Regions from separate parts of the Undibacterium sp. genome, predicted to be linked through region 2. Evidence: predicted binding sites of a transcription regulator. Region 2 holds the regulator's gene; the other holds the start of a gene.
The links. The regulator NrdR, encoded in region 2, represses ribonucleotide reductase genes. The targets are predictions, from matches to a motif close to CACNANATNTNGTG.
Positions count from the first base shown of each region.

Region 1 (7,852 bases), on a different contig from region 2:
GCTGGCTTAGCGGCTTTGGCTGCTGCAGGTTTGGCAGTTGGCTTCGCTGCTGGTTTTGCCGCTTTAACTGCTGCTGGCTTAGCTGCTTTAGCAGGCTTGGCGGCAGCTTTTGCTGCTGGTTTAGCTGCTGGTTTAGCTGCTGCCTTAGTTGCTTTAGCCGCTGGCTTGGCTACTGCTTTAGCTGCTGCTTTTTTCGCTACTGGCTTAGCGGCTGCTTTTTTAGCTGCTGCTGGTTTGGCTGCTGCCTTAGTAGCTTTCGCTGCTGGCTTAGCAGCTGCCTTGGTTGCTTTCGCTGCTGGCTTAGCTGCTGCTTTTTTAGCTACTGGTTTAGCTGCCTTGGCTGCTTTAGCTGCTGGCTTAGCTGCTGCCTTGGTTGCTTTCGCTGCTGGCTTAGCGGCTGCTTTTTTAGCTACTGGTTTAGCTGCCTTGGCTGCTGGTTTAGCAGCTGCCTTGGTTGCTTTCGCTGCTGGCTTGGCTGCTGCTTTTTTAGCTACGGCTGGTTTGGCTGCTGCCTTGGTTGCCTTAGCTGCTGGCTTGGCTGCTGCTTTTTTAGCTGCTGCTGGTTTAGCTGCTGCTTTAGCTGCTTTAGCTGCTGGTTTAGCTGCAGCTTTTGCTGCTGGCTTGGCCGCTGCTTTTTTTGCTGCCGCTGGTTTAGCTGCTGCCTTAGTTGCTTTAGCTGCTGGCTTAGCTGCAGCTTTTGCTGCTGGCTTGGCCGCTACTTTTTTCGCTGCTGCTGGTTTAGCTGCGGCTTTTTTTGCAGCAGGCTTCTTGGCTGCTACTGGTTCGTCCGGGGACGGTTGTGGTGCTGTTGCCATTTTGTTTCTCCTTCGATTGAGATGGAAAAAAATCAGATAAAAATTAAATCCGCTCGATCCATTCAAGCGGATTATTCATCGGCACAAACATGATCGCTGTTTGCGCTAATGAATTCTGCACCGGCCGAACTGCTCCATCCCCTCTATTGATGGGGCACTTCAGCCATCATGGTTTGCTTAATGTTACTTAATGCCGGCTCCTCGCCTGGCGGCAAACCCAAAAACGCCCGCATTAAAGCAGACGCCGGTATCCTTTTGCGAAATACAAAGACCAATAGCCACAATACCCAGTGTAGCCAGGTATTGCGGCACTAACAGTTCAAAACAATGTTGTCTATGACTGTCCATTCAGTTTGGTGAGGCCTCTCGCGTTTTACATCTTGTGCAAATCATGAGCAATCCCGGGGGGACACTGACAGCTTGCGGCGTTTCCTGATTTGATGATTTGCGGTGTTTGCATTTCCTATCTGGGGTCTTGCAAACCCAAATTCAACATCACATCAAAACTTCAATCACATGCTCGCACTACTTGATCAGAAATCCCTGACCCGGATTTTGGCGATCGCTTGTTCAGCAATTATTCCCAGTTGAGGGCTCCGCCAGTTTGATACTCAATTACACGTGTCTCAAAAAAGTTGCGCTCTTTTTTCAGGTCTATCATTTCACTCATCCAAGGGAAAGGATTTTCTTCCTGAGGGAACAGCGTTTCGAGACCAATTTGTTGTGCGCGGCGATTTGCAATGAAGCGTAAATAACCCTTGAACATTGGCGCATTCAAACCGAGCACTCCACGCGGCATTGTATCCTCTGCGTAACGATATTCCAACTCCACAGCACGCAAAAACAACGATTTAATTTCATCACGAAATGCTGGCGTCCACAAATGCGGATTTTCCATCTTAATTGTATTGATTAAATCGATCCCGAAATTGCAATGCATCGATTCGTCGCGCAAGATGTATTGATATTGTTCTGCCGCGCCCATCATTTTATTTTGACGACCAAGCGCCAGAATTTGTGTGAAGCCAACATAGAAGAACAGACCTTCCATCAGGCAGGCAAATACGATCAGGGACTTGAGCAAAGTCTGATCTGCCTCGGTGGTGCCAGTCTTGAATGCAGGATCAGTTAACACGTCGATGAAAGGAATCAGGAACTGATCCTTGTCGCGAATGGAATCAACTTCATTGTAGGCGTTGAAGATTTCTGCTTCATCCAGACCCAGCGATTCAACGATGTATTGATAAGCGTGAGTATGAATCGCTTCTTCAAATGCCTGACGCAACAAATACTGGCGGCATTCCGGTGCCGTGATATGGCGGTAAGTACCGAGCACGATATTGTTGGCAGCCAGGGAATCAGCGGTGACAAAGAAACCGAGATTACGTTTCACCAGTCGACGCTCATCTTCGGTCAGACCATTTGGGTCTTTCCAGAGTTCAATATCACGCTGCATATTGATCTCTTGCGGCATCCAGTGATTAGCGCAACCTGCCAGATATTTATCCCAGGCCCATTTGTATTTGAAGGGGACCAACTGATTCACGTCGGTGGTGCCATTGATAATGCGCTTGTCAGCAGCATTGACACGGCGCGTCACATTTTCAGCAGCGATTGCGACTGGCTTATTGACCAGCGCAGGATTGAGAGCGACTTCCTGTGTTTGCAAACGTGGCTGCAAATCCATGCCGCTTACCTGACGTGGTGCTGGCGTTGCCGCGCTCGCCGGAGCTGCCGGCTGGACTTCATCATCCCAAGATAACATTATCTATTTCCTTACTTTTTGTAACAGCTTGTTCTTCAAGGGAAGAAGCAAGGCTTCTTCCCGCAATCTCTTGACACTTATTGGCAAGCTTCGCACTCTTCAAAACCGGCATCACCTGGACGCAACATACAGGCCGGGCCATCGGTTTCCTGAGCTGGTGCTGCGACATAGCCACCACCACTACCATCCACCCCAACCGCATTCAATGCACCTGTTTTGCTGGTGGATTTTTCAGTGTGCGTTGCACCTATGGTACGCAGGTAGTAAGTGGTTTTCAAACCACGCAACCATGCCAGCTTGTAAGTCTCGTCCAGTTTCTTGCCGGACGCACCTGCCATATAGATGTTCAGGGACTGTGCCTGGTCTATCCATTTTTGACGACGCGCAGCCGCCTCGACCAGCCAGGACGGGCTGATTTCAAATGCAGTTGCATACAGGGCACGCAGATCTTCCGGGATGCGATCAATGCGGGCCAGGCTGCCATCAAAGTATTTCAGGTCAGAGATCATGACTTCATCCCACATGCCGCGGTCTTTCAGATCGCGCACCAGATGTTCATTGATCTCGGTAAATTCACCGGATAAATTCGACTTCACATACAGGTTTTGGTAAGTCGGCTCGATACAGGCAGCTACACCAATAATGTTAGAAATTGTTGCAGTCGGCGCAATCGCCACGCAATTGGAATTGCGCATACCAAATTTCTTGATGCGGTCACGCAGTGGGTACCAGTCCATGGTTTCTGAGAAATCTGCTTCCAGATAACCGCCGCGTTCTTCGGCCAGCATCTTCAGGGAGTCTTGCGGCAGGATGCCACGGTCCCACAAAGAGCCAGGATAAGAACTGTAACGGCCACGCTCCTCAGCCAGTTCAGTCGATGCCCAATATGCGTAATAGCAAACGGCTTCCATGGAAGTATCAGCGAACTGTACGGCATCCATCGATGCATAAGGGATGCGCATCATGTGCAGGCAATCCTGGAAACCCATGATACCCATACCGACAGGACGGTGGCGCAAATTGGAATCGCGTGCCTTCTTCACTGCATAGTAGTTGATGTCGATGACGTTATCCAGCATACGCATCGCTGTACGCACAGTTTTTTGTAATTTAATGTGATCCAGCTTGCCGTCTTTCATGTGGGCAGGCATGTTGACCGAACCCAGATTACATACAGCGATCTCGCTATCGTTGGTGTTCAGAGTGATTTCTGTACACAAGTTCGAACTGTGAACTACGCCGACATGTTGTTGTGGCGAGCGGATATTGCAAGGATCTTTGAAGGTGATCCATGGGTGACCAGTTTCAAACAGCATGGACAACATCTTGCGCCACAAGTCCAGTGCCGGGATTTTTTTCGACAGCGTCAGTTCACCATTGGCGGCTTTTGCTTCATAAGCGACATACGCCACTTCAAAAGCCTTACCAAATTTGTCATGCAGGTCTGGTACATCGGATGGGGAGAACAAGGTCCAGTCGCCTTTTTCCATGACACGCTTCATGAACAGGTCAGGAATCCAGTTCGAGGTATTCATGTCGTGAGTACGGCGGCGGTCATCGCCTGTGTTCTTGCGCAGATCGAGAAACTCTTCGATATCCATGTGCCAGGTTTCCAGATAGGCACACACTGCACCCTTGCGTTTACCACCCTGGTTAACAGCCACCGCCGTATCGTTGACGACTTTCAGGAAAGGTACAACACCCTGGGATTTACCGTTCGTGCCTTTAATGTGCGCGCCGAGCGAGCGTACTGGCGTCCAGTCATTGCCCAGACCACCTGCATATTTTGCCAGCAGTGCGTTTTCCTTGATGGCTTCGTAGATGCCATCGAGATCATCGGCAACTGTCGTCAGGTAGCAAGAAGACAGTTGTGAACGCTGGGTGCCGGAATTGAACAGGGTCGGTGTCGAGCTCATGAAGTCAAAGCTGGACAAGAGATTGTAAAATTCTATTGCGCGGGTTTCGCGATCGATTTCGTTCAGGGACAGGCCCATCGCTACACGCATATAGAAAGCCTGAGGCATTTCTATTCGGGTACCACGTACATGCAGGAAGTATCGGTCATACAAGGTTTGCAAACCGATATAACCAAATTGCAGATCGCGGTCAGCAACCAGAGCATTCGCCAGTTTCTTCAAATCAAACTGCCCCAGTTTGGCATCCAGTAAATCTGCTTCGATACCCTTCTTGATGAATTTCGGGAAATACTCCAGATATTCTGCAGCAGCATCCTGTTGCGCCACTTCTTTGCCAAACACCTCTTTACGGACCGTATGTAAGAGCAAACGTGCCGTGACCTGGCTGTAGGCCGGTTCTTTTTCCATCAGCGCGCGGGCGGCCAGGATGGCGGATTTATACAATTCTTCTACCGGTACGCCGTCGTACAGGTTTTTCAAAGTCTCTGCCAGAATCGCATCTGGATCCGCCAGTTTGTCGAGACCCAGGCAGGCAGCGGCAATCATCTTGCGTACTTCTGCCACGTCCAGCGGACGAGGCTGTCCATCAACAATCACATGTAATTGTGGTGCGGCGGCTTCTACATGGCCAGGCGCATCGTTGACACGGCGACGCTCTTCCATTCGTTTGGCACGGTACAAGACATAAGAACGGGCGACATCATGTTCGCCTGAGCGCATCAGCGCCAGTTCAACCTGGTCTTGCACATCTTCTATGTGGAAAGTACCACCGGCAGGCTGGCGACGCAGCAAGGCGGCAACCACGCTGGCTGTCAATTGCTCAACCAGCTCGCGTATCCGGGCCGACTCTGCACCATGTCCACCGTTCACCGCCAGGAATGCCTTGGTCATGGCGATGGCGATCTTGGATGGCTCAAAGCCAACCACGGAACCATTACGGCGAATGATGCGGTATTCGCTATAACTGTTCAGGCTGGCGGCAGCAGGTGTGGCTGCGGCATGCAAGCCTGAGCCCAGTTCTGGCTTGGACAAAGTGGATATTTCGTTAGAAGAGTGCATTGATCCTCCGGATGCGGTGTTATTTTTTGCCAGCAAAGTTCATGGATACAGAACTCAGCCAGTCAGGGGGTTAAACGGGATACGCGCAATACTGTAGCTATCCGGACAGGACGAAAATTCGTGATATCCGGTTTATTTTGTTCACATCATTCGCCAGACAATTGCAAAACAAGAGGGGAAATTGAAGCAAGGCAAGAAAACAAGTAAATCTTCGAAACCACTACATCTAGTGCGCTATTTTTTATTTGCCCTAATTCTAGTGCCCCATCTAGTCATATGCAACCGCTTTTTATTTAAATAATTGAATTATTTTTTTCATTAAAAGGGCGTTTAGGTGTTGACTTTCGCAAAGCCTAGAAAAGCACGAGCACAGACGCGAGTGGGCACTAACATGCATGAACGATGTGAGATGCATCTTCCTGCTTAGCAGGATCAGGAAGATGATCATGTAGATACCAATGAGTAATCGTGAGCAAGAAAACGACATGCAACTTGTCCTGACGGCCAAGCCAGCTCAAGTGCTGTTGGTCACGAATGACAGTAAAAAGATTTATTCCTGAATTTTCAATTTCTGAATTTGATAACGCAACTGCCGGAAACTGACGCCAAGCAACTCTGCCGCCTGGGTACGGTTATTCCTGGTCTGATGCAAGGCACGTCTTATCATTTCGCGTTCAACGTTTTCCAGAAAATCGGGCAGGGAGCAAGGCAAACTCGGTGCGGAAAATACATCAATCTCGGCAACATGTGCCAACTCGTGCACTATACTGGCACTGGCTGGGGGAATTTCTGCCGGGGTTACTGGCATAACCAATATTTCCGGCATTTTTCTGGTGCCACGCAAGGCTAGGTCGGTTACTTCTATACAACCATCATTGGCAAAGGCAATGGCACGCTCAAGTATGTTTTCCAGTTCACGGACATTACCAGGAAAATCATAACTGATTAATGCATCAATAGCCTCGACCGACATATCAATGTCACTGCCTGTGAGTTTTTTCAGGATATTGCGGGATAGCTCAACGATATCTTCCAGCCGCTCACGCAAAGGTGGCAGATGCAATTCGATGACATTCAGGCGGTAATACAAATCTTGCCGGAATCGCCCCTCTTCTACACAGATGGCCAGGTTTTGGTGTGTGGCACTGATGATACGTACATCCACCGCCTCTTCTGCGGTAGCCCCCACTTTGCGAACCCGTCTTTCCTGGATGGCACGTAACAGCTTGACTTGCATGGCTAAGGGCAAGTCAGCCACCTCGTCAAGCATCAAGGTGCCACCATTGGCCGCTTGAAAAAAACCATCCCTGTCATCAGCAGCGCCAGTAAACGCGCCCTTTCTATAGCCAAAGAATTCGGCTTCCATGAGCGTTTCAGGAATCGCGCCACAGTTGACGGCAATAAAGGGTTTGTCTGCTCTGGCACTACTGGTATGAATTTCCCTGGCTGCCAACTCCTTGCCACTGCCAGACTCACCAGTAATGATAACCGGTGCCATGCTGCGCGCCAGGCGACTGATCTGCGCCCTGACCTCCTGCATGCCTTGCGACTGACCTATCATGAAAGAATTGGCAGGGACTGCCCGTTTTTCCGGCGCTGTCTGCTGCTCTTTCTGGACCTCACTGGTTTGCAAGGCGGACCTGACCAACTTGCGCAACTGGTCCAGGGCCACCGGTTTGGATACATAATCGAAAGCACCAGCCTTCAAGGCAACTACCGCATTGTCGGCACTACCGAATGCGGTAATCACGGCAATCGGCGTGTTCTTATAGTTGGCATTGATTTCTTGTACCAGCTCCATGCCAGAGCCATCAGGCAGGCGCATGTCTGTCAGCACTAGCGCGTAACTATGTCTGGCAAGATGGCTGCGCGCCAAAGCTAGGGTCTCTGCACTGTCCACATCCAGACCCATCTTGATCAGCGTAATTTCCAGCAATTCGCGCAGATGCGCCTCATCGTCGACCACCAGGATACGGGGACAGCTCGTAACTTCATTCATACTCATGCACTATATCCAGAGAAATTAATTACAAAACGTCCACTAGGCTCGGCCTTGCCGTCTCCGGCTTCTTCCACCCTGTACTCATAATCAAGCAAGGCACGGTTATTCAAACACAATTCCCTGGCCATGTACAAGCCCAGACCAGTGCCCATGCGCGATGTTGTGTAGAAAGGCTCAAATAAGTGCGAACGGACATCATAAGGAATGGCCGGGCCATCATCTTGTATATGCAATTCCTGGCGACCGCTGGAATTGACCTGGGCAAACAATTTGATACTACCTGCTTGCCCGCTGG
Region 1 is NZ_JAUXQE010000005.1:249,028-256,879, reverse strand. It holds gene Q8K39_RS24915 (hypothetical protein) at 31-855, shown strand; gene Q8K39_RS02445 (ribonucleotide-diphosphate reductase subunit beta) at 1,393-2,580, opposite strand; gene Q8K39_RS02440 (ribonucleoside-diphosphate reductase subunit alpha) at 2,658-5,555, opposite strand; gene Q8K39_RS02435 (sigma-54 dependent transcriptional regulator) at 6,106-7,560, opposite strand; gene Q8K39_RS02430 (PAS domain-containing sensor histidine kinase) at 7,557-7,852, opposite strand, start outside.
Region 1: Q8K39_RS02440 (ribonucleoside-diphosphate reductase subunit alpha) is a predicted target of NrdR. The motif match lies at 5,774-5,787, and genes of this name have one in related genera.

Region 2 (7,852 bases):
ACTTCATTGTTTGTCAATAATTCAAAAACGTATAAAACCTTCGATGATAAATCCGTCATGGAAGAGGATGGCCGGATGGCTCTGAATACGATTGCTTACCAGATTAGGATGGCAGAAACTGGGCCTCCACAAAACACTACTACTCAAGGTGCCGTTGGTGCTGGAAAGTCAGAGTATGATCAAGGTGCTGGAGAGGCAATATCTGGGTGCAGTGGCGGTTTTATTTCACCTGTTGTCCCAGCTAGTCCTGTTCCCTGTAATTTATCTACTACTGGTCCGGATAGCATTGCATTACGGTATGTTGTAGATTTGGATAATTCCAACGCGGCCGCCGCATCAGCCGCAGCAGTGACTGATTGTTTGGGGCAAATTGTGCCTCAGACTATTAAAGACAATCCATGGGATTCAAATTATACGGTTGAAAATCGTTATTACATCGCGGTCAATCCCGCAACAAATCGAAGTGAGTTGTATTGTGCTGGAAATGGTGGAGTGCCAATTGGCACCGCTTTTTTGGCAGGAAAGCCCATTGTTGAAAATGTGGTCGATATGAAGGTTGTTTATGGTTATGATCCAATGAATCAGCAGTCGGTAAGCGGTTTTTTTAATGCAGCTGATTTGGCGGCACCAACGGTACCAACTCCCGCAAAAAAGTCTAGTTGGATGGATGGAGACCCAGATCCAACCAAGTGGAGCGGTATTCTTTCTGCCAAAATATGCTTGGTAATGCGTTCTGCCAATGATGGCTTGACACCAAAGCCGATGAGCTACACAAATTGTTCTGGCACAGTTGTTACTGCGCCGGACAAACGTTTGTATTCGACATTTACAACTGTAGTCGGCGTACGCGGCCGCACTTCGGGAAGATCATTATGAAAAAACTACACAACACTCAACGTGGCTTTGTTATGTTGACAGCCATGGTATTTCTATTGGTTTTGACAATTCTGGCGCTGACCGCTGTACGCAGGGCAACACAGGGAGAAAATATTGCAAAGAACTTGGGGGAGCAAAATATTGCCTTTCAGGCTGCTGAGACTGCGTTGCGCTACTGCCAAAAAGAAATCGAACTAACTCTTGCAGGTGATAACCAGTTGCCACTAGGTACTGTGCAAACGATTCATGGGATACCTATTCTTAGATACCAAGGAACGTACCCGGTTTTTCCACTTCCAGAAATTTGGAGGAACAGAACTAATTGGGTGGCGCAAGGATTCAGGTTGCCAGCCAATACCGTAGAGAAAGTTTCGGCACAGCCAGAATGTATGATTGAAGAGTGGAGGAAGCCACTTGCAAATAGGAAAGTTAAGAGAGATAACGCGGGCAAAGGAACAATTTCGGCATTCGTAACTACTGTACGAGCTCAAGGGATTAATGAAAAGTCGGTGGTCTGGTTGCAACAGATATGGTATCCCGCTGGTAGTTAGTAAGTTCTCGCTGAGAGTTATTCAAGGTAAGTTAAGTAAAATAATGAGGGCATCATGACGATTAATTCAAGAAAACCAATCAGCTACTATTTGATCTGCGCACTGGCTGCACAGTTTGGCTGGTCTGCTTACGCACATGCAGGCATTTCACAAATGCCACCACTGGTGAAGCCTAATGTGCCACCAAACATTTTTTACACGCTGGATGATTCTGGCTCCATGATGTTTGAGATGTTGCCTGACAATATTGCAAGAACTGGCAATAATGACGCAAGTGGCACTGGGTATAGTAATTACTGTACTAATGCTGGCGGTTGCTGGGTTACCAGTATGTTCCCAAGGCCTGCGAATATTTATAATATTGCTGGTGACTACGCTCTGCAGAATCGTGTGGTTGTTGGTTTTAATCACAATATTACAGTAGCGCGCTGGCGCTCGTCGGATGTCAATAAAGCGTATTATGACCCCAAGGTTTTGTATCAGCCTTGGGCGAGCCCTTCAGGTGGTCTAATGGCACCAGCCAACCCCCAGGCTGCCCTATTGAATCCCGTTGCTCCTGACGGTGGTACGAATACCACTGTGATGAATTTGACGCAGAATCAAACCTTTGCCGATGGCTATGTAGCATGGCTGAATAATGCGGCAACTGCTTATGATACTGCGGGCCGTACCATATTTCCAGCTTTGTACTACATTTATAACCCGGGCGGTAGCTGCAACAAGAGTACCTTGTCTTGTTATACCAGGGTGGAAATCAAGACTGGCACAAGCTTGCCAGCCAAAGCTGCTACGCGTACAGATTGCCCAGGCAGCTCTTGTACCATTGCTCAAGAACAGCAAAATTTTGCTAACTGGTTTCAATACTACCGCTCACGTATTCTTGCAGCGCGTGCTGGTACAGGGCAGGCATTCTCCAAGCAAAGTGCAACCTTGCGGGTAGGCTTTGGTACGATCAATACCGCTGGCACTGTGATTAGGAGGATTTCCGACGATTTTAGTGATCCCAACAAGACCGCCTTCTTGAACACCCTGTACAAGCATAGAATGCCAGCATCAAGCACACCTTTGCGCAAGGCAGTTGATGAAGTAGGGCAGTATTTCAGGAATAGGACCGCCACAGGCCCATGGCAAACACAATATGGCGTTGGTGCAACCACGACACAACTGACATGCCGCCAGAATTATAATATTTTGATGACGGATGGCTATTGGAATGATGCTGCCGCTGGCGGTGGTCGCACTCTCAATTACGATGGCACGGCTGGTCCCACTATCACAGGGCCAAATGCATCAACTTTTACCTACAATCCGGCGAATCCAGTCGGACCATACGCAGATACCTTTGATAATACACTGGCAGATATCGCGTTTTACTATTGGTCGCGTGATTTGCGTGATGACTGGGGGCCTGAAAAGAAAAATGTCCCAGTATCTGGTTCAGATCCAGCTTTCTGGCAGCATTTGGTGCATTTTACAGTTGGCCTGGGGGTAGCCGGTAATTTGAATTATCCTGCTGATTTGCCAGCTTTGACTGCCGGAACCAAGCTATGGCCAAATGGCGCGTCAAATCAAATTGATGATCTGTGGCACGCCGCTGTAAATTCACGCGGCAAATTCTTCAGTGCATCCAATCCTACAGAGTTTTCTGCTGCGCTTGAATCGTCATTGAATACGATTTCTGAGCGCATAGGTGATGCGGCTGCGGTAGGCACATCCAGTAACACAGTTCGTAGCGGCACTAGTTTATACACGTCCAGTTACCGTACATCAGACTGGTCTGGCCAGGTTGTGCAAAGGCCGCTGGATGCCAATGGTAATCTGACCGCTGCAGGTTGGGTTGCTTCTGTTCCTGCATTCGCTACCAGGAAAGACAAGGTATTCACTTATGTGGATGCAGCTACAAAAGGGCGAAAATTCGAACTGGCGAATCTGACCCCTGCAGATCAGGCTTATTTCACAGCCGAAGCTGCCACTTATACTCCTGCTAACGCTGTGACAGGTGCGAATATAGTTGACTATATCAAGGGGGGGCCTGACCTGGGATATTTGCGCCCACGCACTCAGGGTTTCGGGGATTTCGTGAATTCTGCGCCGCAGTATCTGAAAGAAGGTGAAGATGATGATTATGAATTCTTGCCTGCTACTGCACCAGAAAAAGCAAATTCGTACACTGATTTCCTGACATACAAGGCTGGACGTGCCTCCATGGTCTACATCGGTGGTAATGACGGTATGTTGCATGCCCTTGACGGAGCAACTGGTGTCGAGAAATTTGCTTACGTACCCAAGGGTATTATGAGCACTTTGCCGCAGCTTTCCAGAACGTCTTACGGTCATAAATTTTATGTGGATGGTACGCCAACCTTGGGTGATTACTGGAATTCAGGCTGGAAAACGGCACTGGTAGGCACGACTGGTGCCGGTGGTCGCTCAGTGTTTGCACTTGATGTGACAAATCCAAATACCTTTACTCAAAGCAATGTCTTGTGGGAAATTACCTCAGTTGACCATCCTGATCTTGGATATACCATAGGCAATGCGCAAACTGGCCGCATGCCCAATGGTGACTGGGTTGCAGTAGTAGGAAATGGCTACGAGAGTACGAACAAGCGTGCAGTCTTGTTTTTGATCCGACTAAAAGATGGTTTGGTTACCAAAGTTGACACTGGTATAGGGAGTCTGGGAGCGCCAAATGGCTTGTCTACGCCTACCTTGCTATTCAATGGAGATTCAACCATTAAGGCGATTTACGCTGGCGATATCCAGGGTAATTTATGGAAATTCAATGTCACAAATAGTGGTGCGACTGTTGCCTTTTCAGGTTCCCCGTTGTTCAAGGCTGTGCGTTCATCCAAAGTGCAGCCAATTACTGCTGCACCTGACTTAACTCCCCATCCCAAGGGCGGCGTGGTGGTATTGTTTGGTACAGGAAAGGTATATGAAACAGACGATGCCTTGAATACGGATGTTCAATCCATCTATGGTGTGTGGGATAATACAGAGGTAACGGGTGTCACAGCGAGTGCAATTACTGGAAGCCAGTCTTCACTGCAAAAGCAAACGCTGACAGCGGTAAGTGGTGGTTATACTGTTGATAACAAACCCATGAACTATAACGTAAAACGTGGCTGGTATATGGACCTTGATACCGTACTTTCTACTGGGGAACGTATTACGATACAACCGCAGGTTTATTTTGACGAAGTCATCTTTACGTCTATTATTCCTGCAGGTGCGACCGATACTTGTTCTTCAGATGGTAAATCAACGACATTCATCTTGCGAGCCTTGACAGGAGGGGTGTTTCCTTTCCCGGTATTTGATACTACAGGTGATGGCAAGGTCGATTCTTCTGATACCTTGATAGCCGGGAAACAGGGTACTTTGACTTTTGGTACTACAATCCTGAAAAAGGGTAATAAGTCGATTATTTATCAACCACCTTCATCTGGGTCTACGGATGTGAATGGACCATTGCCCTCCAAAACGACTGTATCGCAAGGTGACGTGCCAGCAGTCCGCGTGTGGAAACAATTGCTGCGCACAGATTAAGAAGTCCAACAGATAATTAAGTAGAGGTGTTAAGTGTTGCTACGTAAACGTGAAAAGGGTTTTACCCTGATAGAGCTCATGATTGTTGTTGCCATAATGGGTATATTGGCAGCAATTGTCGTGCCGTCCTACCTTGATAATGTGAGGAAGGGGCGTCGTAATGATGCAAAGGCCAAACTGACAGAGAATGTGCAGTTTATGGAAGCTTTTCTGTCAATTAATGAAAGATACGATCGCGATAAAGGAGGGACGAACGTCGCGTTGCCAATTCTGGTTAGTCCCGCCGGAGCAACAGGGGGTAATGTAGACTACAACATTAGTTTTTCTGCACCGACCACGGCGGTAACGTATACGATCCAGGCTGTTCCAGTCAACAAGATGGCTGGAGATGCCTGCGGGACTTTCACAATCAACAATGCTGGCGCGCGTACCGTATCAGGCTCGCTTAGCATGGCAGACTGCTGGTACAAATAAGCGGTATTTTTGTACCTTAGTTTTTCCTGACCTCTTGTATCGCCTCGGCAAATTCGGACACATCCTCAAAGCTTTTGTAGACAGAAGCGAAGCGGATGTAGGCGATTTTGTCGAGGCGTTTCAATTCGCGCATGACCAGTTCACCCAGGTGGCCGGAAATGACTTCGCGCTCTCCGCTGGACAATAATTTTTCTTCTATTCTTTGTATGGCGGTCTCGACTGCTTCGGCTGATACGGGTCTCTTGCGTAATGCGAGCATCAGGCTGGCGCGCAGCTTGTTGGTTTCATATTCTGTACGGCTGCCGTTTTTCTTGACGATGACGGGCATCACCAGTTCTATACGCTCATAGGTCGTAAAGCGCTTGTCGCAGTCGGCACAGCGGCGGCGGCGGCGTATGACATTGCCTTCTTCTGAAACGCGGGTGTCGATGACCTGGGTGTCATCGAGGTGGCAAAAAGGGCATTTCATGGCGTATGGTGCTCCGTTGGTTTTTATAATTGTTTTTTATATTTTGATGATACAAAAAAGCCACTCAAGCGAGTGGCTTTTATTGTGCTGTCTGATACTTAAGCCTTGCTTCAGTCGAATCTCTTAAGCTTGATACACTGGGAAAGCATCTGTCAATTGTTTGACTTCGGCCTTCACGCGTTCTATCGTCGCTGCATCATGCGGATTGTCGAGTACGTCGGCAATCAGATTACCTACTTTAACTGCTTGTTCTTCCTTGAAGCCACGGGTGGTAAAGGCAGGGCTGCCCAGTCGGATACCGGAAGTGACCATAGGTTTTTGCGGGTCGTTAGGGATGCCGTTCTTGTTGCAAGTCATATGGGCAGAACCCAGTATGGCTTCGGCTTCCTTGCCTGTCAAACCTTTAGGACGCAGGTCGACCAGCATAACGTGGGATTCGGTACGGCCAGAAACGATACGCAGGCCACGTTCAGTCAAGGTGTTTGCCAATGCAGCAGCATTCTTGACGACTTGTTCCTGGTAAGCCTTGAATTCTGGCGTCAGTGCCTCTTTGAACGCAACTGCTTTACCAGCGATAACGTGCATTAACGGGCCACCCTGGATGCCTGGGAAGATCGCAGAATTGATCTTCTTGGCGATCGCTTCATCATTCGTCAAAATGATACCGCCACGTGGGCCACGCAGGCTCTTATGAGTCGTGGATGTGACTACATCAGCGAAAGGCACAGGGTTAGGGTAAACACCCGCAGCGATCAGGCCAGCATAGTGGGCCATGTCAACCATGAAATAAGCGCCGATTTCTTTGGCGATTTTGGAGAAGCGTTCAAAGTCTATGCGCAAGGCAAATGCAGAAGCTCCGGCAATGATCAGTTTAGGCTTGGTTTCGCGCGCCAGTTTTTCCATGGCATCGTAATCGATATCTTCTTGCGCATTGAGGCCATAAGACACGACATTGAACCATTTGCCTGACATATTCAAAGGCATGCCGTGGGTCAGGTGGCCACCTTCAGCCAGGCTCATGCCCATGATGGTGTCGCCTGGATTCAGCAAGGCAAAGAATACGCCCTGGTTGGCTTGTGAGCCAGAGTTAGGCTGTACATTGGCAAAATTGGCATTGAACAATTGCTTCAGACGGTCGATGGCCAGTTGTTCAACCACGTCTACATGCTCGCAACCACCGTAGTAGCGTTTGCCTGGATAACCTTCCGCATATTTGTTGGTCAACTGGGAGCCCTGGGCTTCCATGACTGCTGGGGAACAATAGTTTTCAGAGGCGATTAACTCGATATGCTCTTGTTGACGGACGTTTTCTTTTTGTATCGTAGCAAACAGTTCTGGATCTACGTTGGCGAGGGTATGATTTTTTGCAAACATGGCGGTTCCTGATTATTCCTGTTAATAAACAATGATTGTTGTTAATGAGGTGTCTGAAACGGATAGGGGGCAGCCTCATTGCTTTTACCATCAGGCTACCCAGGCGCACGGCTGGAGTCAGTTTGACTCCGAAATCTCACGCTTCCCGATGGATCTCCATCTTGTGCCAGGATGCATACCCGTCTGACAGGGTAGATATGGCCACTTCGCCAGTCACGTGAGATGAAATGGTGCAAGGATTTTACGTGATGACGTTTGAATGGGCAAGTGCCAGCATCGCTATTGAAAAATTAATTTTCGCACAAGTATGTATCTCGAAATTTTCGACGCTCAAGTATTGGATGGCAAAAGCACTTAAAATAGTATGCTTTAGAGCTGCATATGTCAGCTAGGCAGGTTACCTACAAAAATTGAAGGAATTCAGCATGATCGTATTGATTACAGGCGCAAGCTCAGGTTTTGGTGAAGAAATGGCGCGCAAATTTGTCCGGGAAGGGCATAAAGTCATCGCAGCAGCCCGCCGCACTGACAGACTGGATGCCTTGAAAGCTGAACT
Region 2 is NZ_JAUXQE010000013.1:1,856-9,707, forward strand. It holds gene Q8K39_RS07510 (PilW family protein) at 1-876, shown strand, start outside; gene Q8K39_RS07515 (PilX N-terminal domain-containing pilus assembly protein) at 873-1,427, shown strand; gene Q8K39_RS07520 (pilus assembly protein) at 1,482-4,979, shown strand; gene Q8K39_RS07525 (type IV pilin protein) at 5,016-5,453, shown strand; gene nrdR (transcriptional regulator NrdR) at 5,470-5,922, opposite strand; gene glyA (serine hydroxymethyltransferase) at 6,046-7,296, opposite strand; ZMP/ZTP riboswitch at 7,387-7,523, opposite strand; gene Q8K39_RS07540 (SDR family NAD(P)-dependent oxidoreductase) at 7,722-7,852, shown strand, end outside.